DNA from 2 places in the Zhengella sp. genome. Region 2 is predicted to be linked to the other one. Evidence: predicted binding sites of a transcription regulator. Region 2 holds the regulator's gene; the other holds the start of a gene.
The links. Region 2 encodes LexA, which represses DNA repair genes until DNA is damaged. Its sites were predicted from a motif close to TGTTCNNNNTGTGTTCNG; they were not measured.

Region 1: the regulator LexA is predicted to act here: its motif matches at 1,891-1,908, upstream of ruvC (crossover junction endodeoxyribonuclease RuvC).

Annotation. Positions count from the first base shown of each region.
Region 1 covers NZ_JAWKWO010000001.1:1,171,858-1,176,066, forward strand. The annotation lists gene ruvB (Holliday junction branch migration DNA helicase RuvB) at 1-671, opposite strand, end outside; gene ruvA (Holliday junction branch migration protein RuvA) at 716-1,330, opposite strand; gene ruvC (crossover junction endodeoxyribonuclease RuvC) at 1,332-1,847, opposite strand; gene R3D65_RS05585 (TSUP family transporter) at 1,953-2,540, shown strand; gene R3D65_RS05590 (hypothetical protein) at 2,549-2,755, shown strand; gene R3D65_RS05595 (DUF1465 family protein) at 2,762-3,283, opposite strand; gene R3D65_RS05600 (acyl-CoA synthetase) at 3,660-4,209, opposite strand, start outside.
Region 2 covers NZ_JAWKWO010000001.1:112,967-117,175, reverse strand. The annotation lists gene R3D65_RS00470 (ComEC/Rec2 family competence protein) at 1-654, shown strand, start outside; gene R3D65_RS00465 (FTR1 family protein) at 789-1,595, shown strand; gene lexA (transcriptional repressor LexA) at 1,711-2,415, opposite strand; gene glp (gephyrin-like molybdotransferase Glp) at 2,529-3,749, opposite strand; gene moaC (cyclic pyranopterin monophosphate synthase MoaC) at 3,754-4,209, opposite strand, start outside.

The sequences.
Region 1 (4,209 bases), 1.1 Mb from region 2:
AGGCGGCCTGCAATGCGCGGCGTACCGCGCGAACGCCGCGCGATTTCTGTCGCCCCGTCCTGCGCCATGGGAAGGCCCATGATGCGCGCCCCGCGCCGCACGATCTGCTCCAGTTCCTCCACCGTGTAGAAATTCAGCCGCACCGGTATGCCGAAGCGGTCGCGCAGCGGATTGGTGAGCAGGCCGAGCCGCGTCGTGGCAGCGACCAGCGTGAACTTCGCCAGGTCGATCTTCACCGAGCGCGCCGCCGGCCCTTCGCCGATGATGAGGTCGAGCTGGAAATCCTCCATGGCCGGGTAGAGGATCTCCTCCACCGCCGGATTGAGCCGGTGGATCTCGTCGATGAAGAGAACGTCGCCCTCTTCCAGGTTGGTCAGCAATGCCGCGAGATCGCCTGCCTTGGCGATGACCGGACCGGAGGTGGAGCGGAAATTCACGCCCAGCTCCTTGGCCATGATCTGCGCCAGCGTCGTCTTGCCCAGGCCCGGCGGACCGACGAACAGCACATGGTCCAGCGCCTCGCCGCGCGCCTTGGCCGCCTCGATGAAGACCTTGAGATTGGCGCGCGCCGCCGCCTGGCCGGTGAAATCGTCCAGCGTTTGCGGGCGCAGCGTGGCGTCGAAGTCCTCGCCGCGCTTGTCGGCGGAGATGAGGCGGTCAGGCTCGGTCATGGCGCTTCATTCGCATTGCCGGGCCGGGAGCGCAAGCCGCCCGCTCACCGCGCCAGTTCCTTCAGCCCGAGCCGGATGAGCTTGGCCGAATCCGCATCCTCGCCCGCGCTCTTCAGTGCCGCCGCCACCGCATTGGCGGCCTGGTCACGCGAATAGCCCAGGTTGGTCAGCGCCGACACCGCGTCGGCCACGGGTGCCGAGGCCACGCCCTCGCCGATTTCCTGCTTCATGCCGATGGACGCCGCTGCTTCGCCGGCCAGGGCCGGAGCCTTGGCCTTGAGTTCGATGACGATGCGCTCGGCCACCTTCTTGCCGACGCCCGGCGCCCGCGACACCATGGCAATGTCCTTGAGCGCGATCGCATTGGCCAGTTCCGGCGGCGTCAGCGTGGAGAGAACCGCCAGCGCCACCTTCGCGCCCACGCCCTGCACGCTTTGCAGAAGGCGGAACCATTCCCGCTCCAGCGCGGAGCCGAAGCCGTAGAGCCGGATCATGTCCTCGCGCACATAGGTCTCGATGAACAGGATCGCCGCCTCGCCGGTATTGAGCTTGCCCAGCGTGCGCGCCGGGCAGAAGGCCACGTAGCCCACGCCATGCACGTCGATCACCGCGTGATCCTCGCCAATCTCGTCCACCGTGCCCTTCAGCTTGCCGATCATCTCACACCGCCTTCAGCAGCGCGCGCCGCTGCGCCTCGCCCACCCGGTTATGCGCATGGCAGATGGCGATGGCGAGCGCGTCCGCCGCATCGTCGCTTTCGAAGCTGGCGCGCGGCATCAGCACCTTGAGCATCATCTGGATCTGCTTCTTGTCGCCGTGACCGACCCCGATCACGGATTTCTTGACCGCATTGGGAGCATATTCCGCCACCGCCAGCCCGGCCCGCGCCGGAACCAGCATCGCGATGCCGCGCGCCTGCCCGAGTTTCAGCGTGGCGGTTGCGTCCTTGTTGACGAAGGTCACCTCGACAGCCGCCTCGTCCGGACGATGCTGATGCAGCACATCCGCCAGCCCGTCATGCAACTGGCACAGCCTGCTGGCCAGATCCGCCTTGCCGTCCGATCGCACCGTGCCGGATGCCACGAAACGCAGCGAGTTGCCGAGCGTCTCGATCACGCCCCAACCCATGTTCCGCAAGCCCGGATCGATACCGATGATTCGAATCGCCTGTCCCATGCACGCCACCTTGTTCCATTCCGGCCAGCCTTGCCAGCGAAAAGTGAACAAATCAGAAACATGCAAGCGATGGAAGGAGGCGCAGCCGCCAGGGAAGGAATATCCATGGCAAGTCCGCACGGCCTGCTCTATGGCAGGAAGACATTCGCAAGCACGGTCCGATGCATGGCCTTTCCCACTTTCGACATCACGCTGGCCGCAGTCCTCGCAGTGCTGCTGCTGGCCGGCCTCGTGCGCGGCTTCTCCGGCTTCGGCACCGGCATGGTTGCCATACCGGTCCTTGCGGCCACCCATGATCCCGTCACCGCCGTCGTCGTGATCGCCATTGTCGACAGCCTGCCGCAGCTTCCCGCCGCTCTGCCCGCTCTCAGATACGCCCGCTGGCGTGAAGTCCTGCCGCTGGCCGCCGGTGCGGTCCTCCTGCTGCCCGCGGGCCTCGCCGTGCTACGGCACGGCGACCCGCTGGTCCTGCGGTGGGTGATCTGCCTCGGCGTGCTTGCCGCCCTCGTGGCGTTGGCATCGGGCTGGCGCTACCATGGTCCGCGCCCGCCGGTCCTGTCCGGTGGCGTCGGCGCTGTTGCCGGCTTCCTGGGCGGCATTGCCGGCATTCCCGGCCCGCCGCCCGTGCTTTACTGGATGGCCTCGCCCGAACCGCAAGGCGTGATCCGCGCCACCTGCTCGCGCTGCTCCTGATCACGGAAATGGCAACACTGGCCAATGTCCTGGCCGGCGGCATGATCACGGAGGAACGCTTGGCGCTCGGCCTTGCCGGTGCGCCGGTCTATCTTGTCGGCATCCTGGCCGGCCGGGCCCTGTTCCCGCTCGCCACGGCGGCGGCCTATCGCCGTATTGCCTTTGCCGTCATCCTGTTCGCTGTCACCACCGCGCTGCCGCTCTGGGATGGCTGAACGCGGTCAGCGTCCGCCGAACGCGGTCTTCAGCAGGTCGATCTGCGCAGAGACAGGATTGCCCTCCGCCCCGCGCGGCTCCCGGCTGCCGCCGTAAATCTCCATGTCCATGCGGCGCACCACGCCCTGCAGGCGCAAGGACCGCCGGACAAGATCGCGGAACGTGCCGGGCAACTCGTCCCAGCCCGGCGCCCCCTCGTCGGCCGAGCCGGTGTCCAGCTTCACCTTGGATTTTTCCGCCGCCACCTGGTCGCGCGTCATTTCGCCCGAATTGGCCGCCCGTTGCAGCAACAGCCATGAGGCGATCTGCATCAAACGTGTCGTCAGCCGCATCGATTCCGCTGCGTAAAGCGTGGATCCGACCCGTGACAACCCCTTGGCAGCCCTGCGGCCATCGCCGTCCAGATAGGTCGCCGCCTCTTCCACCAGCCCCATGCCTTCCGCATAAAGCGGCTTGAACCGGTCGGAAAACACCCGCCGCTCGGCCAGCCTGATCGGCCCTTCGCCTGTCGTCTTCATCTCAGCCATACGCCCTGAAACCCTGCACTTCAGTCCCGGCCGGTCCGTGTTCCGTCCGCGGCCGCCCGGACACCCATAACGCGGCCTCGACAAAAATGCAGGTCCCGGCCGGCGCTGGCAAGGCCATGTTTAATGAAAGGTTAACGCCGCGCCCTGCCCGTGGAAAAGGCCGAAAAAAAAGAGCCGCTTCAAAGGGAAGCGGCCCGTGGAAGTTTTACAGGGAGGCGTCAAACAGAATGGCTCAAGCCACTCAGGTTCGAATCCAGATAACTGGATACCCACAGTAATGCCTTGTCAGGGTTAAGCGCCGGTTAACAAACCGCCGCTTTCTCCATTCCGTTGCAACTTTTCGTGGGCAAATGGTTGCATGCCGCCCGCATCGCGATCACAGGGCGCGCGCCCCCTCGCGCAGGCGGAACTTCTGGATCTTGCCCGTCGACGTTTTCGGAATTTCCGAAAAGATCACCTGTTTGGGGCATTTGAAGCGCGCCAGCAATTCCCGGCAATGGTCGATGATCTCGGCCTCGCTCGCGCTCTTGCCCGGCTTCAGTTCCACATAGGCCACCGGGGTCTCGCCCCATTTCTCGTCCGGCTTGGCCACCACCGCGCAAGCTGCGACCGCCGGGTGCTTGTAAAGCGCGTCCTCCACCTCGATGGAGGAAATGTTCTCGCCGCCGGAAATGATGATGTCCTTGGACCGGTCCTTGAGCTGGATATAGCCGTCCGGGTGCATCACGCCGAGATCCCCGGAATGGAACCAGCCGCCACCGAAGGCCTCCGCGCTCGCTTCCGGGTTTTTCAGATAGCCCTTCATCACGATATTGCCGCGGAACATCACCTCGCCGATAGTCTCGCCGTCATGCGGCACCTCTGCCATGGTTTCCGGATCGCGCACGCTCAGCCCCTCCAGCGCCGCGTAGCGCACGCCCTGGCGC
Region 2 (4,209 bases):
GCGGCAACGGTCCTGACGACCCGCCTGCGCCTGCTCGCCTTGCCGTTCATACTGGCCGCCGGCCTGGCCTGGCGCGGTGCCGACATTCCCGATGGCTGGATATCCGATGACGGAAAGACGCTGGCCATCCGCATCGCTGAGGGCAGCCTTGCCTTCAATCGCACCCGGATTTCCAGCTTCACACGCCAGAACTGGACACGGGCAGCGGGAACCGGCGAGGTCAGACGCGCCGCCGCATTGAAACGCGGCAGCCTGGCGGCCTTGCTGGCCCGGGAAGCGACAGGCAAGGCGGCAAGACCCCTGGCCGGGGGATTTGCCTGCGACGATCAACTCTGCCTGGCAAAGGCCCCGCGCGGCTGGATCGTCCAGACGGACGATCCGGAAACAGTCCGTGCCGCATGCCGGACCGCCATCCTCATTCTCTACAGCAAGCCTTCCGAAGCGCCCCGCTGCGGTGGACGGCACATGGCCGTCATCGTCACAGCCCGGCAATTGGCGCTCGAAGGATCGGCTGCCTTTCGCCTGAACCCGCACGGCAAGGGCGTTTCGATCCGCCATGCCATCAACCGGCCATACCGCCCGTGGCACAGGCATCGGAAATGGTCGCGCGCCGCCCGCGGCCTGGAAGAGTGGAAGCCGGAGGCCAGGGATTGACACTTGGCCGTGCCGCCAGCGTCCCACCTGCAGGCATCCAGTTTGGAAACGTTACAAACTGGGCAAAGGCTGCTTGCGGCCGCCGGGCACATCTGGCTTCCTGCGGACGATCTTGAACAATGAGAGAAAACGAGATGCCAATTCTGTCGGCGGCTCTTGAGTCCGGACTTGTCCTTTTTCGCGAGGGCCTTGAGGCCCTTCTGGTCATATCGGCTCTTGCCGCGTTCCTCCATCGCGCCGGCATGGGCGAGCGCACGCGTTACCTCTATATCGGCGTGGCCATGGCGGTTCTTGCTAGCGTGGCCGCCGCGCTTGCCTTCGAGGTGTTCCTCGGTGGCGCCCATGACGACCGACTTGAAGCAGTTGTCATGATGGTTGCGGCCGGCCTGATGTTCTACATGTCCGGTTGGCTCTTTCTGAAGCAGGATCCGAAGGCATGGCAGGCGACCTTGCGTGCCGTGGCAGACCGCGCAGTCAGCGCGGGAACGACATTGTCGCTCGCCCTGATTGCCTTTCTCGCAGTCTTTCGCGAAGGCGCTGAAACAATCCTGTTTCTCCATGCGAGCGCTGCGGCGAGTGGTGGATGGCATGTCGGCTTCTGGATCGGCATTGCTGCCGCCACCGGCGTGCTGGCCGTTGTCTGGTTTGCGGTCAATGCTTTCGCCGCGCGGTTGCCCCTGCGTTTCATCTTTCTGGCAACCTCGGCCTTCCTCTTTGTCATGGGCCTGAAATTCGTTGGCGGTTCGGTTCAGGAACTGCAGGAACTGCAACTGTTGGCCTACGATCCGATGGACTTGCCGTCATCGCTCGTCGATGCCGGGTTGAACCCGACCTGGGAAGCCATCGTCCCGCAAGCCGCGATCGTCATCCTCGCGGTGATCGGCGCCGCCCTGGCATCGACGCGCCGGCGCAAGCAGCCTGCCGGTATTGCCGCTGAGTGAATGGCGGCGCCGGCCTCCACGAAGGCCGGGGATACGGAGTGAACGAAAAAAAAGGCGCCGAGCCAGTCCGGCGCCCCCTTTTCATGATCGATCGATCCAAATCCTGTTTCAGGCTTCAATACCGCCGGATCAGCCCGACCAGACGCCCTTGCACCTTCACGCGGTGGGGCGGGAAAATGCGCGTCTCGAAGGCCGGATTGGCCGCTTCCAGCGCAATGGAAGCCCCCTTGCGCCGGAAGCGCTTCAACGTCGCTTCCTCGTCATCGACCAGCGCGACGACGATGTCGCCGGGATTGGCCGTCTGGCCGTCGCGGATGATCACGGTGTCGCCGTCGAAAATACCGGCCTCGATCATCGAATCCCCGCGAACCTCCAGCGCGTAATGCTCGCCACCGCCCAGCATGTCCGGCGGCACGGCGATCGTGTGGGTCTGATGCTGGATGGCATCGATCGGCACGCCGGCGGCGATTCGCCCCATGACCGGAATGGCAATGGACTGTCCGGATTCCTTCTCGGCCGGCGGCGCCTTCGTGCCGCCTGGCTGCCCGCGTCCGCCCTCGATCACGCTGGGTGAAAACTTGCGCGCCTGAGGTGCGCCCGCAACCCCCTCGGGCATGCGGATCACCTCCAGCGCCCGTGCCCGGTTTGGCAGGCGGCGAATGAACCCGCGTTCCTCAAGTGCCGTGATCAGCCTGTGAATGCCGGACTTGGACGCCAGTTCCAGCGCATCCTTCATCTCGTCGAAGGAAGGCGGTATCCCGGTTTCTTTCAGCCGCTCATGAATGAAAAGCAGAAGTTCATGCTGTTTGCGGGTGAGCACGGGCCACCTCCTGACGAGTCGCAATACAAAACCGGAACAAACATATCTGTTCCCGTCCTGTTCCGCAAGTGGCATCGCAATGGTGCCGCACGCACGGCACGCCTGCGGGTCGGTCAGTCGCCGAGGCTGCGCAGGATCAGGCAGGGCACGTTGTCGCCTTCGTTGACGGCCGGTGCGTGCGCGGGCCGGATCACCAGGCAATTGGCCTCGGCCAGCGTGGACAGCATGGACGAATCCTGGCGCTTGAAAGGCGTCACCTGCAGGCCGCCCGTGCCATCGCTTGTGCAAACCGCACGCACGTGGTCCTGGCGGTCGCCATTTGCATTCATCGGCGTGGTCAGCCGGGCCGTGCGGATGTCATGCACATGGCGTGCCCCGCAAAGCGCCTTGATGAGCGGCTTCAGGAACAGATGGGCACAGACGAGGCTCGATACGGGATTGCCCGGCAGGCCCAGCACACGCGTTTCGCCAAAGCGCCCGACCATGAGCGGCTTGCCCGGCCGCATCGCGATCTTCCAGAAGTCGAGTTCCATCCCGGCATCGGCAAGGACCGACTGGACGAGATCATGATCGCCGACGGACGCGCCGCCCAGCGTGACGATGATATCGGCGCCTGCATCCCGAGCCCGCCCGACAGCGGCGCCGATGATGCCGTGATCGTCGCGGGCAATGCCCAGATCGATGACGGTGGCGCCGCATTCGGTCGCCAGTGCCGCAACGCCGAACGAATTGGAGGCGATGATCTGGTCCGGGCCGGGCAGGGCGCCAGGCGGAACCAGTTCGTCGCCGGTGGCGAGAATGGCGACGAGTGGCTTGCGTGCCACCGTGAGGCGGTCGTGATTGGCGGCGGCGGCGAGCGACAGCGCCGCGGCATCGAGTTGCCGGCCGGCCTTCAGGATGGTGCTGCCCTGGCGAAAGTCCAGCCCTTCGACGCGGATATTGCGGCCTTTCGGCTCGCCTTCGTTCACCTGGACGCGACCGTCGCCGAGCACGCCGACATTTTCCTGGATGATCACGGTATCGGCGCCGGAGGGGACGGGCGCGCCGGTGAAGATGCGCACGCATTCTCCGCCCTCCACCTTGCCCGAAAAGCGGTGGCCCGCTGCCGATTCGCCGATCACCGTCAGCGCGGCAGGCACGTTGGCGATGTCATCGGCCCGCACGGCATAGCCATCCATGGCGGCGGCCGGGAAGGGAGGTTGCGTGCGCCGGGCCGCCAGGTCGCTGGCCAGGAAGCGGCCTGCCGCATCCGCGATGTGAACCTCTTGCGCGCCCAGCAGGCCCGCATCGTCCAGCAGTCTGGAGAGCGCCTCGTCAACGGGAAGCAATGCCATTTCTTCAGTCCTCTGCGCGCCAGTGGCCGGATTTCCCGCCTTCCTTTTCGACAAGGCGGATATCGGTCAGCACCATGCCCCGGTCCACGGCCTTGGCCATGTCATAGATCGTGAGGCAGGTGACGGACACGGCCGACAGCGCTTCCATCTCCACACCGGTCTGGCCGTTCACCCGTGCCAGTGCGCGCACACGCAGGCCGGGCAGGGTTTCGTCGGGCGTGATGTCCACGGTCACCTTGGTGAGCAGCAGCGGGTGACAGAGCGGAACCAGCTCATGGGTCTTCTTGGCGGCCATGATGCCCGCAATCCGCGCCGTGGCGATGACATCGCCCTTCTTGGCATTGCCCGCAAGGATCATCGCCAGCGTTTCGGCCCGCATGCGCACCGCGCCCTCGGCAATGGCCGTGCGGCTCGTGGCGGCCTTGTCGCCGACATCCACCATGTGGGCCTCGCCGTTTTC